Linked DNA regions of Thiocapsa rosea. The protein of the gene in region 1 interacts with the protein of each later gene in a pairwise test. Links are inferred from orthologs where the notes say so. Each region holds a gene or a part of one and is shown on either strand. Other genes may lie near its edges. The genes, in order: hfq and rho.

What was found.
Region 2: the proteins of hfq (region 1) and rho interact in binary tests that used the Escherichia coli proteins (3 or more experiments, as listed by UniProt). The link is inferred for Thiocapsa rosea from one-to-one orthologs.

Annotation. Positions count from the first base shown.
Region 1 is NZ_RBXL01000001.1:4,696,587-4,703,061, reverse strand. Bases 92-3,021 are described here. They hold hfq (RNA chaperone Hfq), read left to right. Parts: upstream 92-1,395; coding sequence 1,396-1,647; downstream 1,648-3,021. Other genes in these bases: hflX (ribosome rescue GTPase HflX), read left to right, coding at 1,707-2,993; miaA (tRNA (adenosine(37)-N6)-dimethylallyltransferase MiaA), read left to right, coding at 92-922. In the rest of the region: more of miaA, read left to right, coding at 1-91; FtsH protease activity modulator HflK, read left to right, coding at 3,561-4,733; protease modulator HflC, read left to right, coding at 4,733-5,602; BDD21_RS20860 (DUF2065 domain-containing protein), read left to right, coding at 5,831-6,034; BDD21_RS20855 (ATP phosphoribosyltransferase regulatory subunit), read left to right, coding at 6,174-6,475. UniProt on the Escherichia coli protein: RNA chaperone that binds small regulatory RNA (sRNAs) and mRNAs to facilitate mRNA translational regulation in response to envelope stress, environmental stress and changes in metabolite concentrations.
Region 2 is NZ_RBXL01000001.1:1,166,241-1,174,515, reverse strand. The notes cover bases 2,080-4,985. They hold rho (transcription termination factor Rho), read right to left. Parts: upstream 4,208-4,985; coding sequence 2,951-4,207; downstream 2,080-2,950. Other genes in these bases: trxA (thioredoxin TrxA), read right to left, coding at 4,427-4,753; BDD21_RS05370 (hypothetical protein), read right to left, coding at 2,080-2,756. In the rest of the region: BDD21_RS05385 (CIA30 family protein), read left to right, coding at 1-523; BDD21_RS05380 (cytochrome c3 family protein), read left to right, coding at 531-1,097; BDD21_RS05375 (c-type cytochrome), read left to right, coding at 1,326-1,655; more of BDD21_RS05370, read right to left, coding at 1,647-2,079; BDD21_RS05355 (DEAD/DEAH box helicase), read left to right, coding at 4,986-6,602; yrfG (GMP/IMP nucleotidase), read right to left, coding at 6,630-7,295; ADP compounds hydrolase NudE, read left to right, coding at 7,365-7,916; BDD21_RS05340 (thioredoxin family protein), read left to right, coding at 8,127-8,275. UniProt on the Escherichia coli protein: Facilitates transcription termination by a mechanism that involves Rho binding to the nascent RNA, activation of Rho's RNA-dependent ATPase activity, and release of the mRNA from the DNA template.

The DNA.
Region 1 (6,475 bases):
GGGGCCGACCGCGTCCGGCAAGACGGATCTGGCCGTCGAGCTGGTGGCGCGTCTGCCATGCGAGATCATCAGCGTCGATTCGGCGATGGTGTACCGCGGCATGGACATCGGCACGGCCAAGCCGACACCCGATGTGTTGGCCCGTGCGCCGCATCGCTTGATCGATATCCTGGACCCCGCCGAGGCCTACTCGACCGCGCGCTTCCGTGAAGACGCACTCGCGGCGATGGCGCAGATCGACGCGCAGGGCCGGATCCCGCTTCTGGTCGGCGGCACCATGCTCTATTTCAAGGCGCTGCAACAGGGCCTGGCCCGACTGCCGAGCGCGGATCCGCTGCTCCGCCAAGCCTTGTCCGACGAGGCCGATGTCATCGGTTGGTCCGCGATGCATGCGCGACTGGAGCGACTGGACCCGCAGGCGGCGGCGCGGATCCACCCGAACGATCCGCAGCGCATTCAGCGTGCGTTGGAGATTCATGCCCTGACGGGTCGGTCGATGAGCGACTTGATCGCCTCGGCCGAAGCGAGCGCCGATCTGCCCTATCGTCTCCTTAAATTTGTGCGCGCCCCGGCGGATCGCCAAACGCTGCGCGAGCGCATCGCCCGGCGCTTCCGCACGATGCTGGACCAGGGCTTGGTGGAGGAGGTCGCGCGCCTACGGGCGCGTGGCGATCTCACCGCGGATCTGCCGTCGATGCGTTCGGTCGGGTATCGTCAGGTCTGGAGCTATCTCGACGGCGCGCTCGATGCCGAGGAGATGTGTCTGAAAGGCATTGTCGCATCCAGGCAACTCGCCAAGCGTCAGCTCACCTGGCTGCGTGCCGAGACGGCGACCCATTGGCTCGCGGACGAGCCGGATCCGCTCGACGCGGCGCTGCGTCTGATCGGGGTGGCCCGGTCGACGTCGATGCACCCGTGCTGAGGCGCAACCCGGCCGAGTCTTTGCGGTGCGAGCGTCATGAACGCGCGGCACGTTGCGGTGTCTTCTTGTCCGGCGATCCGACTCAGGCCCGTGATGCGTGGCATTCTATTTGCTAGGTGTTGCCTCTAACGAAGCCCGTGTGTTGCTGCGACCACACCGATTGCCTTTGTTGTTTCGGCACCGATCGGGCGGGTGCCTTGCGCTATGGCCAAAGCGCCGCGTTTCGACGACACTAAACCGCGCCAACCCCAACAGTCGTCGGAGTCGGCACGGCCAAACCAGTCCAGCACATGACGCATACCGCTCCGGGCGCGGTTTAAACGAGGCTTTTTCGGCGGGTATGCCTGTCCCGGCTGCTGTCCCGTCTGCTCCACCCCCCGGCTTGATTGGCAGCGATCACAGCCAGAGCTTTTTGCCGGGCAACACTTGTCGACCACTACAATCGGGCGACCACAACAATAAGGAGTCACTCCATGTCTAAAGGCCAAAGCCTCCAAGACCCTTTTCTGAACGCCCTGAGAAAGGAACGCGTCCCCGTGTCCATCTTTTTGGTCAACGGGATCAAACTGCAGGGCCAGATCGAGTCCTTCGATCAGTTCGTCGTGTTGTTGAAAAACAACGTCAGCCAGATGATTTACAAGCATGCGATATCGACCGTCGTGCCCGCGAGAAACGTCAAGCTCCCACCGGCCGAAGGGGTGCTGCCTGAGCCGGGCAACACATGACCGGGAGACGGCCGTAATCGGCCCGCGCGCGGACCTTCCTCCCTGCGAAGGAGGTTGCCGTGTTTGAGCGCCCGAGCGCCGGCGAGCGCGCTGTTTTGGTGCACTTGGACATCGGCTCGACCGCCGAGCCCGACGAGCGCGAGGAGTTTCGGCGCCTGGCGGTCGCTGCGGGCGCGGAGGTCGTCGGCACCCTGGGCGGTTCGCGCGCGACACCCGATCCGAAGCTCTTTATCGGAACCGGCAAGTGCGACGAGCTGATCGCGCTGGTCGCGGGCACCGAAGCCGAGCTGGTGATCTTCAATCATCCGCTCTCGCCCGGCCAGGAGCGTAATCTCGAGCGCCTGGTCAAATGCCGCGTCGTGGATCGCTCGGGTCTGATTCTCGACATCTTCGCGCAGCGTGCGCGCTCGTTCGAAGGCAAGCTGCAGGTCGAGCTTGCACAGCTCAAGCACATGTCGACCCGACTGGTGCGCGGATGGACCCACTTGGAGCGTCAAAAGGGCGGTATCGGCTTGCGCGGACCCGGCGAGACCCAGCTCGAGACTGACCGTCGGCTCCTCTCCAAGCGGATGACCGTACTTGATCGGCGTCTGGATCGCATCCAGGTGCAACGCGCTCAAGGGCGCAAGGCACGCGACAAAGCCGAGCTTCCGGTGCTCTCGCTCGTGGGCTATACCAACGCGGGCAAGTCGACACTCTTCAACCGTCTGACCGAGGCCGGCGTCTTTCAGGCCGATCAACTCTTCGCGACCTTGGATCCGACCCTGCGTCGTCTGACCCTCCCGGACGGCGGCCGGGTGCTGGTGGCCGATACGGTCGGCTTCGTCGGTCGGCTTCCGCATGAATTGGTGGCGGCGTTCCGCTCGACGCTCGAGGAGACGCGCAGTGCGGCGCTGTTGCTCCATGTCGTGGAGGCATCGGCACCGCATCGGGCCCGTCTCGCGGCTGACGTGGAGCAGGTGCTCGCCGAGATCGGCAGCGACGAGATCCCGCGTCTGGAGGTCTACAACAAGGTCGATCTGCTGCCCGACGAGTCGCCGCGAATCGAGCGGGATGCAGCCGGCTTGCCGAGCCGCGTCTGGTTGTCCGCACACACGGGCGCCGGGGTCGATCTACTGTTGCAGGCGATCTCCGAGTGGCTGGGGCGCGATCGGATTCGCTGCTCGCTGGATCTCGAGCCGGAGGAAGGGCGCCTGCGCGCTTGGTTGTTCGAGCATGCGCAGATCATCTCGGACGTGGCCAAACCGGCGGGGGGATGGTCGATGGATCTCATCATCGGGCGACCGGATCGAGAGCGTCTTGCGGCGAGGAACGCTCGCTTTTCAGAGGACAAAGAGGGTGTTTGACGGACAGATCGGAGACACCCGCGGTGCCCGTTTCGACCCGCGTGGTCGCTCTGCGTCGTTTGCCCTTGGCCATGTCGTTCACCTAAAATCGGGAGCGTAGCCGATCGACGTCAACCGCGCTCAGAGCGAAATGCGTCATTTTCATTTTGCGTTTGGCTTTGGAGCTGTCCTCGATCTCGGTGCGGCGTGGTTCAACACTAAACCGCGCCCGGCGCGGGATGCGATGTTTTTTGCACGGGATCGGCCCCGGACTCGACGGCCGCTGGAGACGGCGCGGTTTAAGAGATTTGAAACGATCGTATTTTAAACCGCGTCCCCGCCAAGGGCCGTGTATGCACCAAACGCCGGACTCACTCTAAAGACGACATCTCGCCTTGGACGCGGTTTAGGTCGCATCTTTGCTTGATATCCTCGCGCTTCGTCGGCACTCTGAAGAGGTCATCCGAGGGCTTGAGCGTCCGGAACGTGCAGCGACGACCGTGCGCGCCCTTCTCTCAAACCGCACATTCGGTGCGGAAGCGCCTCTCAACCCAACATCAACAGTCGAATTCGACAGACGGAGAAGCTATGGCCTGGAACGAGCCAGGTGGCGGTAACAAAGACCCTTGGAGCGGCAAGGGCGGCGGCGAGCAGGGTCCTCCCGACCTCGACGAGGTCGTGCGAAAGCTTCAGGAGCGACTCGGCGGACTGTTCGGCGGCAACAAACCCTCGGGTGGCGGCGCCTCCGGCGGTGGCGGTGGATTCAATCTGCCGGGCGGCGATTTCAGCTCGCGAGCCGTCGGGATCATCGCAGGTGTCCTGCTGGTCATCTGGCTGGCGACCGGCATCTACATCGTCGAGCCTGCCGAAAGAGGTGTCGTGACGCGCTTCGGTGCCTATGTCGATACCACCGGCCCGGGCCCTCATTGGCATGTCCCCCGGCCGTTCGAGAGGGTCGTCAAGGTCAATGTCGACGAGATTTCCACCTTCAGCCATTCCGCCTCGATGTTGACTCAGGACGAAAACATCGTCGATGTGGAGCTGACCGTGCAATCGCGTATCCAAGATGCGGCGGATTACCTGTTTCAGGTCTCGGATCCGGATCAGACCCTACGCGACGCAACCGTCACCGTGGTGCGCGTCACCGTCGGCGGCAGCAAGCTCGACTTCGTCATGACCGAAGGTCGCGGCGCGGTGGCCGTCACGATTCAAGAACGCGTTCAGGCGCTCATGGATCAATACCAGAGTGGCTTGCTGGTCACGTCGGTGAACATGCAACCGGCAAAACCGCCGGAGCAAGTCAAGGCTGCCTTCGACGACGCCATCAAGGCACGCGAGGACAAAGAGCGGTTGGAGAATCAGGCCGAGGCTTACGCGAACGAAGTCCTTCCGCAGGCACGCGGCGAGGCGGCCCGAATCATCGCCGATGCGCGCGCCTATCGTGACCAGGTCATTGCCAGGTCCGAGGGTGAGACGGCGCGCTTTACGGCGATCCTGACCGAGTACCTCATGGCTCCGGAGGTCACGCGACAGCGCCTTTACTTGGAAACGATGGAGCAGGTCTTGGGTGATAGCAACAAGGTCATCATCGACGTGGAGGATGGCGGAAACAGCCTCCTCTACCTCCCGCTCGACCAACTCATGAAGCAGCGCCCGGCTGGGGCGGCCCTTGAAAAGCCCGACGCGTCGTCCCCCGCCGTTGCATCGGAAGCGGTGGATCGCCCGCAGCGCTCGGTCGATCGTGATCGGAGGGTGCGGTAATGAATAAGTTGAAAACCTTCCTGCCGCTGGGCCTGGCCGGTCTCGTGATCGCGATCTACGCCTTCACCTTCGTCGTGCAGCAGTACGAGGTGGCGATCAAGCTGCGGCTCGGTCAGATCGTCGGCGACGACTACCGGCCCGGTCTGCACTTCAAGGTGCCGGTCCTCAACAACATCAAGGTGTTCGATCGACGCATTCAGACCATGGATGCGCGTCCTGAGCGTTTCCTGACGGTCGAGAAAAAGGACGTGATCGTCGACTCCTACACCAAATGGCGCATCTCCAACGCCGCGCAGTTCTTCCGCTCGACCGGCGGCAACGTGGCACGAACCTCACGACTCCTGTCCGAACGTGTCAATACGAGCCTGCGTAACGAGTTCGGCAAACGCACGATCCAGGAGGTCGTCTCGGACGATCGTCTTGCGCTGATGGCGTTGTTGACCAAAGAGGTGAACGAGAACGCTCAAGATCTCGGGATCGAGGTCGTTGACGTGCGGGTGAAGAAGATCGATTTGCCTCCGGAGGTCAGCGAATCCGTCTACTCGCGGATGCGTGCCGAGCGTGAGCGGGTCGCCAGGGACCTGCGGGCGCAGGGCGGCGAGGCTGCCGAGCGTATCCGCGCCGATGCGGATCGTCAGCGGACCGTTATCGTGGCCGAAGCCTTTCGCGAGTCCGAGGAGACACGAGGCGAGGGTGACGCGCGAGCGTCGCAGATCTTCGCCAACGCCTTCAACCAGGATCGCGAGTTCTACGCGTTCTTCCGCAGTTTGAGCGCCTATCGATCCTCCCTCGGGCAGGAGCGGGACGTCATGGTTTTGGAGCCGGACTCGGATTTTTTCCGATTCTTCCGCGACCCGACCGGAAAATGATCCGGGCCTTTCGGGCCTGACCGAAGGTCTCGGCTACACCAAACGCCTCGGATTTCCGAGGCGTTTTTGTGTGTGCGCTTGTAAGATTTCCTGCAGATCCGCACGACGGCGCGCGACGCCGCGCGGGGCGCCGGCACGCGACTCGCGTTGGACAAATGCGCCGTCGTCTGAAAAGATGCCCGCCTTTGGCCGATGCGCACGGCGACTGCGCACTCGGATCCGAATCGGATGTTGCGGAGTCACGTGTTGCTGCATGATGTCTTGGTGGCGGTTGCGCTCGTGCTGGTTATCGAAGGCATTTGGCCTTTTCTGAATCCGGACGGGTTTCGACGCGTTCTCCTGCTGATCGCCGCCGAGGACAAACGGGCACTGCGGATTGCCGGCTTGGCCAGCATGCTGTCGGGCGTCGGATTGCTGTATTTGGTCAACTGACGCCCTTCGCCATAAATCGCGCCCAGCGAGGTATGCTGATGTTTTTGGATGGGGTCGGCCCCGGCAGACGTGACGACCGTTGGAGCCGGCGCGGTTTAAGTGCGTCGATCGTGACAGAACAACCGGGGCTACTGAACGCATGAACGAGGAACGCTGGCTGCTGCCGGCCGGGATCGACGAGGTACTGCCTGCGCAGGCGCGGGTCATGGAGACGCTGCGGCGCGAGCTGTTGGATCTTTACGCGAGCTGGGGCTACGAGCTCGTCATCCCGCCCTTCATCGACTATCTGGAATCCCTTCTGACGGGAACCGGCCAGGATCTCGACCTCCAGACCTTCAAGCTGACCGACCAGCTCAGCGGGCGCATGCTCGGGGTGCGTGCCGATATGACCCCGCAGGTCGCTCGGATCGATGCACACCATCTCAGACGCGACGCCCCGAC
Region 2 (8,275 bases), 3.5 Mb from region 1 along the record:
GATCGACGATTTCTCCCGTGCGGACGGTCTCTCGGCACTGGGTACGCCGTGGCGAGCCGTGACCGATCAGGTCATGGGCGGGCGCTCGGAGGGGGCCATCAAGCGGCGTGTCGTGGATGGGCGGCAGGCGCTTTGTCTCGCCGGCGAGGTCAGTCTGGCGAACAACGGCGGTTTCGTTCAGGCGATGTTGGATCTGACCCCGCCGGGTGGTCCCGAGACCGGGTTGGATGCGAGCACGTTCGACGGGGTTCGGCTCCTGGTGCACGGCAACCGCGAGGTCTACAACCTCCATCTGAAATCCACGGCAACCCTTCTGCCTTGGCAGTCCTATCGCGCGTCCTTCGTCGCCGGACCCGAGTGGCGCGAGGTGCATCTGCCCTTCGAATCGTTCGAGCCGCATCGGCTGGTCCAGCGGCTCGATACACGGCGCCTGACCAAGCTCGGGATCCTGGGTATCGGTCGTGTGTTTCATGCCGATGTCTGTATCGCCGAGGTCGGCTTCTATCGCCAGAAGAGGGAATGATCCTCCCATGACAACCAAGCGGAAATGGCTCCTGACCACTCTGGGTGTGCTCGGCCTGCTGTCCGTCGGCATTCTGATGACCGGGGGCTGGATTCTGGTCGAAGGCGCGGTCCAGGCGACCTCCGGCCGTGATTTTTGTACAACCTGTCATTCCATGGAACCCTTCGCCTTGGCTTACGACCAGGATGTCCATGGCGGGCGCAATCCGCGTGGCCTGAAGGCCGCCTGCGTCGACTGTCATTTGCCCCATGAGAGTCCCGGGCAGTATCTTGCGGCCAAGGTCACGACCGGCATTCGGGACGGGTGGGCTGAGCTGCGATCGGTGTTTCGTGAGCCGGATTGGATCGGTCTCCTCGAGCGTCGCGCCGAATACGTCTACGACTCCGGCTGCATCATGTGTCATGCAGCCCTTGAGGATGCCCCGGCGGAGGACCCGACCACGGCCCTCGCGCATGCGGCCTACTTTCAGGCCGGCTCTAACTTTCGGTGTGTGACCTGCCACGCGCATGTCGGGCACAAGGATCTCATGACCTATTTAAACCGCGTCCAGAGCGATATGCTGACTTCCGATTGAGCTCGGCGTTTGGTGCATCCAAAGCCCTAGCGGGGGACGCGGTTTAAAGTATTCAAAAATATTAAATCCTAAACCGCGTCTCGCCAAGATCGAGGAAGTCCCCGACGCTGAACGCAACGTGAAAATGACGCATTTCGCTCTGGACGCGGTTTAGCGGGCGAGGCGGCTGAGACCTCGCCCGAAGAGCCCGACAACTGATTCGAACGACACGGCGCAAAGGAGACCCCGATGAACGGACACCGCGCGACTGCTGCCCTTCTCGCCACTTTGGCCTTGCCGGCTGCAACGGTCTGCGCCGAGGACGGGAGTCCTGAGGCCGGCCGTCTGGTCTACGAGGCGAAGCTGTGCAATCTCTGTCATATCGTCGCCGGCGTGTCGGGGCCGATGGCCAACCTCGGAGGTTCGCTGGACGGTGTCGGTCAGCGGCGGGACGCGGCTTGGCTCGCGCTCTATTTCACCGATCCAAAGGCAGCCATTCCAAATGCCACCATGCCCGCGGCCAACCTGACCAAGCAGGAACTCGCCGACCTGGTGGCCTATCTGCTTACCCTACGCTGACGCGTGGAGGTCGTCGGAGATGTCGTCGTGGGCATCTCGGGGAATCGGCGTCCAGGCGTCGGCAGGCAAGGGCCGCGGCAGCGGTGTGACCTTCAGGCTCGGCGCCTCGTGTCGCGCGATCAGGACGAGGATCAGGAGCGAGGGCATCACGAACGACAAGAGGCGCAGCGGGGAGCCCTCCGGGGCGCCGAACAGCAGGATCCCCGGACCGATGGCCAGGAGGCCGGCGATCGTCATGAGTCCGAGTGTGCGTCTCGCCAACGCGAACCAGCGCTGCCGCAGCCAGGTCCGGTGAAAGTCGGCGGGCGATGCGCCGAGTGTCGTGACGAGATGTTCCAAGGTCCGTGCGAGCTTGGCTTCCACATCCGGCGTGCGCGCGGGCTCGGTCGCCGGGATGCGCAGATGGGCACGCCAACCCCTGTCGAATGGACGCAATGACCGCCACGCCCATCCCAAGACCGCCAGCAGATCCTCCGATGGACGGATCGCGCGCTGCGGGGTCGAAACGAGCCGGATCTCGGCAGGCATCCCATGCCCGACCTGTGCGTCGAGTTCGATACCGATCCCGTCGACGTCCGTCAAGGCGCGGAGGAAGACGAGACGCACCGCCTCGTTCGAGCCTCCGTCGGTGCCCGGGTCGACCTCGATCCGATAACTGCAGGCCACCCGCACCCCGCCGAGCCTGGGGAATTGACGCCTCGGATCCACCGCATCGACCCGCTCGATCAGGGCCTTCGGGTCCGGCCCGTCGCTGCGCAGGGTCGCCACGCGCCCCGCCGCGTCGGTCAGCGTCCGAGTCAGTCGGAAGTGTTGTCGCCCCGGGTTTTCGAGGACGAGCGTCTCGGTGAGTCCGCCCGGATCACCCCGCGTGCCCGGATATGCGGTTGGTTTGAAACGGATACGGCGCGCCAGTCGGTCGCTCCCGGCGAGATCGACATGCCGCCCCCGACGCGTGAAGGGCTCGGCAAGGGCCAGGATCTCATGATGCGTGAGCGGGATTCGCGCCTGGCGCCGTTCATCTTCGGTCTGCCCTGGCTTAGGGGGCTTGTCCCGCTTGATGAGCGGCGGCCAGAGCGGACGCATCGGCTTCGGCGCGTACATGGCTAAACCGCGCCCCGAGCGAGCCTTGATGTCGCGTTTGAAATGGCCGTCTGGCGGACCCCGCGAGATCCGAGTCGGACACGGTTTAGAACAAAAGAAAATAAAGACTTAAGCCGCGTCGACTGCATCGGTTGTTGGTTCACGCAGGGCGTGCGGACCTGCTCAGCGCGTTTCATGTCACACCGAGACGCGGTTTAACCCTTCATGGAGGAGAAGAACTCGTCGTTGGTCTTGGTCGCCTTGAGCTTGTCGTGCAGGAATTCCATCGCGGCGAGTTCGTCCATCGGGTGCAGGATCTTGCGCAGGATCCACATCTTCTGCAATTCGGCGGGGTTCATCAGCAGCTCTTCGCGGCGCGTACCGGAGCGGTTGATGTTGATGGAAGGGAAGATGCGGCGCTCGGCGATGCGGCGATCCATGTGGATCTCCATGTTGCCGGTGCCCTTGAACTCCTCGTAGATCACATCGTCCATGCGCGAGCCGGTGTCCACAAGCGCGGTGGCCAGGATGGTAAGACTGCCGCCTTCCTCGACGTTGCGCGCGGCACCGAAGAAGCGCTTGGGCCGCTGCAGTGCATTGGCGTCGACACCGCCGGTCAGGACCTTGCCGGAGGAAGGCACGACCGTGTTGTAGGCGCGTGCGAGTCGGGTGATGGAGTCGAGCAGGATGACCACGTCGCGCTTGTGCTCGACCAGGCGCTTGGCCTTCTCGATGACCATCTCGGCAACCTGCACATGGCGTGTCGCGGGCTCGTCGAAGGTCGATGAGATGACCTCGCCGCGCACCGAGCGGGCCATCTCCGTGACCTCTTCCGGGCGCTCGTCGATCAGCAGCACGATCAGGTAGCAGTCCGGGTGATTGTGACCGATCGATTGGGCGATGTTCTGCAACATCATGGTCTTGCCGGCCTTGGGCGGCGAGACGATGAGTCCGCGCTGGCCCTTGCCGATGGGGGCTACCAGATCGATGGTCCGCGCCGTGATGTCCTCGGTGCTGCCGTTGCCGATCTCGAGGGTGAGCCGCTTGTTGGCGAACAGCGGGGTAAAGTTCTCGAAGAGGATCTTCGACTTGGCGTTTTCCGGCCGGTCGAAGTTGATGTCGTTGACCTTGAGCAGTGCGAAATAGCGCTCGCCGTCCTTGGGTGGCCGAATCTTCCCGGAGATGGTGTCGCCGGTGCGCAGTGCGAAGCGGCGGATCTGGCTGGGGGAGACATAGATGTCGTCCGGTCCGGCGAGATAGGAGGCGTCCGCGGATCTCAAGAATCCGAAGCCGTCGGTGAGGATCTCAAGCACCCCATCGCCGTAGATGTCCTCGCCGCGTTTGGCCTGCGCCTTGAGGATGGCGAAGATCAGGTCCTGTTTGCGCGACCGCCCGACGCCTTCGATCTCCATGGACTGGGCCAGTGCGACCAGCTCGGGTACGGGCGCTTTCTTTAATTCGGTTAGGTTCATCACATTTTTTGTCGTCGGCGGAGGTGAGGGGGTGTTCGGCAACGCCCCGGGGCAGGGCCCGTGTTGCGGGGGAACGCGGTTGGGGGTGGTCGCTTTACGGGGACGGGGCGCCTTGGCGGCGGCCCCTCGGGAGTGTCGATCGATGGCCATGGGTGCCGGTATCCGTTCCGGTCCGCGGGACGGCCGGGAGGTTGAACCGGATGCCGTTGTCGATGGCCGTTAGAGGTTGCTGTCGATAAAGGCCGTCAGTTGGGACTTGGACACCGCCCCGACCTTGGTGGCTTCGACCTCGCCCTGACGGAACAGCATCAGGGTCGGGATGCCGCGAATCCCGTAGCGCGGCGGGGTGTTGGGGTTCTCGTCGATGTTGAGCTTCGCGACCTTGATGCGGCCCGCGTACTCCCCGGCGATCTCGTCGAGCACGGGTGCGATCATTTTGCAGGGTCCGCACCAGTCGGCCCAGTAGTCCACGAGCACGGGTTCGAGGGATTTCAGAACCTCGTCTTCGAATGAATCATCGGTCACATGGACGATGCTATCGCTCACTGAAGTGATCTCCCATAGGGTGTTTGCGGCACGGGCGGTTGTTTCGGTATCACGTTCGGCGGATGACGGCGGAGCGGGGTCGCTGGGGCGCGGCGCGAACGGGTCGTGGAGCGGGCGGGCGAATTGGCGTTGGAATGTGCCCTTGAGTAAGATGCTATTTGATCCAAAGCGAAGAGAATTTGCAAGCCTTGCCCACTCCGCGAGGCGCGTAGCTCCAGGGACTCCCCACGTCATGACCGACAAACACCTCACTCAGACCCGCTTCGACAGCTTCGCGCTCGATCAACGGATCATCGACGGACTCGAAGAGGCGGGCTTTACCCGCTGTACCCCGATCCAGGAACAAACCCTGCCGATCGCACTGTCGGGCCGGGACGTTGCCGGTCAGGCCCAGACCGGCACCGGCAAGACCGCTGCCTTTCTGATCGTTCTGATGCAGCGCCTGCTGACCAATCCCGGACCTGCCCCTGTGCAGATCGCACGTCCGCGTGCGCTGATACTAGCCCCGACCCGCGAGCTTGCCGTGCAGATTCACCGGGATACGGAGCTACTTGCCAAGCACACGGGGTTGCGCATCGCCGTGGTCTACGGCGGAGCAGGCTATCAGGAGCAGCGCGATCAGGTTGCCGGCGGCGTCGATATCCTCATCGGCACACCTGGGCGCCTGATCGACTATTTCAAGCAAAAGGTCTTCGACCTGCAGGCGATCGAGGCGGTCGTGCTCGACGAGGCCGATCGCATGTTCGACCTCGGATTCATCAAGGATATCCGCTTCCTGCTCCGGCGGATGCCGCCGCCGGAGAACCGTCAGGGGCTCCTCTTCTCGGCGACACTCTCCTATCGCGTCACCGAGCTCGCCTACGAGCACATGAATCACCCGCAGCTCGTAAAGATCGAGACCGAGACCATCACGGCCGATCGCGTGCGCCAAAGCTGCTATATGACCTCCAACGAGGAGAAGATCGCCTTGCTGCTCGGCCTGGTCCGCGGCTGGGACGATGCGCGCATCATGGTCTTCGTCAACACCAAACGCGAGGCCGATCGCGTCTGGGGTTTTCTCCAGGGCAACGGGATCAACACCGCGGTGCTCTCCGGGGACGTGCCCCAGAAAAAGCGTCTGAAGCTCCTGAAGGACTTCACCGACGGCACGCTCCCGGTGCTGGTCGGCACGGATGTGGCCGCGCGCGGCCTGCACATCCCGGACGTGACCCATGTCGTGAACTACGATCTGCCCGAGGATCCGGAGGACTATGTCCACCGCATCGGGCGAACCGCGCGTGCCGGTGCCGCGGGCGACGCCATCGGCTTCGTCTGCGAGACCTATGCCTTCTGCCTGCCGGACATCGAGGCATTCATCGGCGCGAAGATCCCCGTCGAGCCGGTCGATCCGGCGCTGCTCGCCGAGGTGAATCCGCGCAGCCGGATGCGCCCGGACCGAGAGGATCGGTGCGAGGCGCGGCCTGCACGCGCGCCCCGTGGCGGCGGAGCCGGTGCCGGGCGCGGCGAGCGCCGTCCACGCTCGGGCGGGGAGCGTCGGTCGCCGTCCCGGTCGCCATCGCGGTCGGAGGAGGCGCAGCCGAGGGCGCCGTCCGCGGAGACTCCGGCCGAGACCCCTGTCGCGGCACCTCGCAGACAGCCCGAGATCGCTGCGCTTACGGATCCGTCGGCGGCGGCCCGGTTGGCGGTCAGCGACGCGCCGGTGATCGATAGCCCGGAGGCGGGCGCGCCGCAGACGGAGACCTCGACGGGTGAGCCGAAGAAGCGACGTCGGCGGCGTCGGGCCAAGAAACCGAGCGCAGACGGCACGAATCCGCCGACGCCTGCTCCGGCGCCCGAGCCGGTCGATTGAGCGGCGAAACCGCACCTTGTCACTCGGTCAGTCCGAATGCAGACCCGGAAGCAGATCGCCGAAGTGAGCGATCGCCGGGAAATCGGCGACCTCGCGCCTCGGACCCTTCGAGTCGGGCTCGACGACGGCGATCAACCAGCGAAATCCGAAGTCGTGCGCTGCGCGCAGGACGCTTGTGCTGTCGTCGATGAAGAGGGTCCGCTCCACGTCGAAGGGCTCGATCGCCTGAACCAGCGGCCAAAACCCCGGCGTCTCCTTGGCGACCTTCAAGTCATGCGAGCAGATGACCCGGTCGAAGTGCCCGCCGAGCCGTGTGCGCGAGAGCTTGAGCGCGAGCGCCTTCTGATGGGCGTTGGTGACGAGGACACGGCGCTTGCCGCGCCGTTCGAGTGCCTCCAAAAAGTCAAGCACGTGCGGATGGACGGCAATCAGATGCTCGACCTCCTGCTTGAGCAGGGCGATATCCAGACCGAGCTCGCGGCTCCAGTGATCGACGCAGTACCACTCGAGTGTACCCTCGACGTCGCGATAGCGGGCGAGCAGCTCGGCCTTGGCGACCTCGGGCGCGAGCCCACGGGCTTGCGCGTAGCGCGCGGGGACATGCTCGAGCCAAAAATGATTGTCGAAGTGCAGGTCGAGCAGGGTGCCGTCCATATCCAGGAAGACGGAGTCGATACGATGCCAATCGATCATGCCATGCCCCTTGTCGCCTCGTGTTTCCAGCGTCGCTTCGCAGCGACTTGACCCATCGGAGTTTCGTTCATGCTGCGCAAACCGAAAATACTGGATCGGCGGATCGTCGCCCAGAGCCGCTTGTTCCGGGTGGAGGAGGTCGATCTCGAGTTTGCGAACGGCGCGCGCCGCACCTTCGAGCGCGTGCCCGGGGGCACGGATTCGGTGATGATCGTCCCCATGCTCGACGCCGAAACCGTGCTCCTGATCCGCGAGTACGGTGCCGGCAGCGACCGCTACGAGCTCGGCCTGCCCAAGGGCGTCGTGGAGGCCGGCGAGGATCCCTTGGCCGCCGCCGATCGCGAGATCCAGGAGGAGATCGGCTACGGCGCCCGTGACCTGCGCATCATCAAACGCGTCTCGCTGGTGCCCGGCTATATCGAGCATCATAGTCTCATCGTGCTGGCGCGCGACCTCTATCCCAAGTCGCTCCCCGGCGACGAGCCGGAGCCGATCGAGGTGGTGCCTTGGAGGCTCGACGCGATCGACGCGTTGCTTGCTCGGGAGGACTTCGACGAGGCCCGGTCGGTCGCGGCCCTGTTCATCGCCTTGCGTGTTATGGGTCGCGAGCCTCGACCCTAAACCGCGCCCGACGCGATATGGGTCGTGTGTTGATTTGTCTCGGCCGCGCCGGCTCCGACAACTGTCGGCGCGGGCGCATTTTAAATACTAAAAAATTTTAAATTTTAAACCGCGTCTCCAAGAAGGTCGGAAGAATCCCTGAGCCCGATACAACGTGAAAACGACGCATTTCACTCTGGACGCGGTTTGAACCCCCAACGGAGATCACGCATGTTTCGTTTTTCCGCCGCCTCGGCGATCGTCTTGACACTGGGCCTGCTCGCGGGCGCCCCGACGGTCATCGACGGCGCGAAGGCCCAAGACGTGCCCCCGCCGGATGATTCGGCCTACAGCTTCGACGACTTCCCGCGCGAGGATTT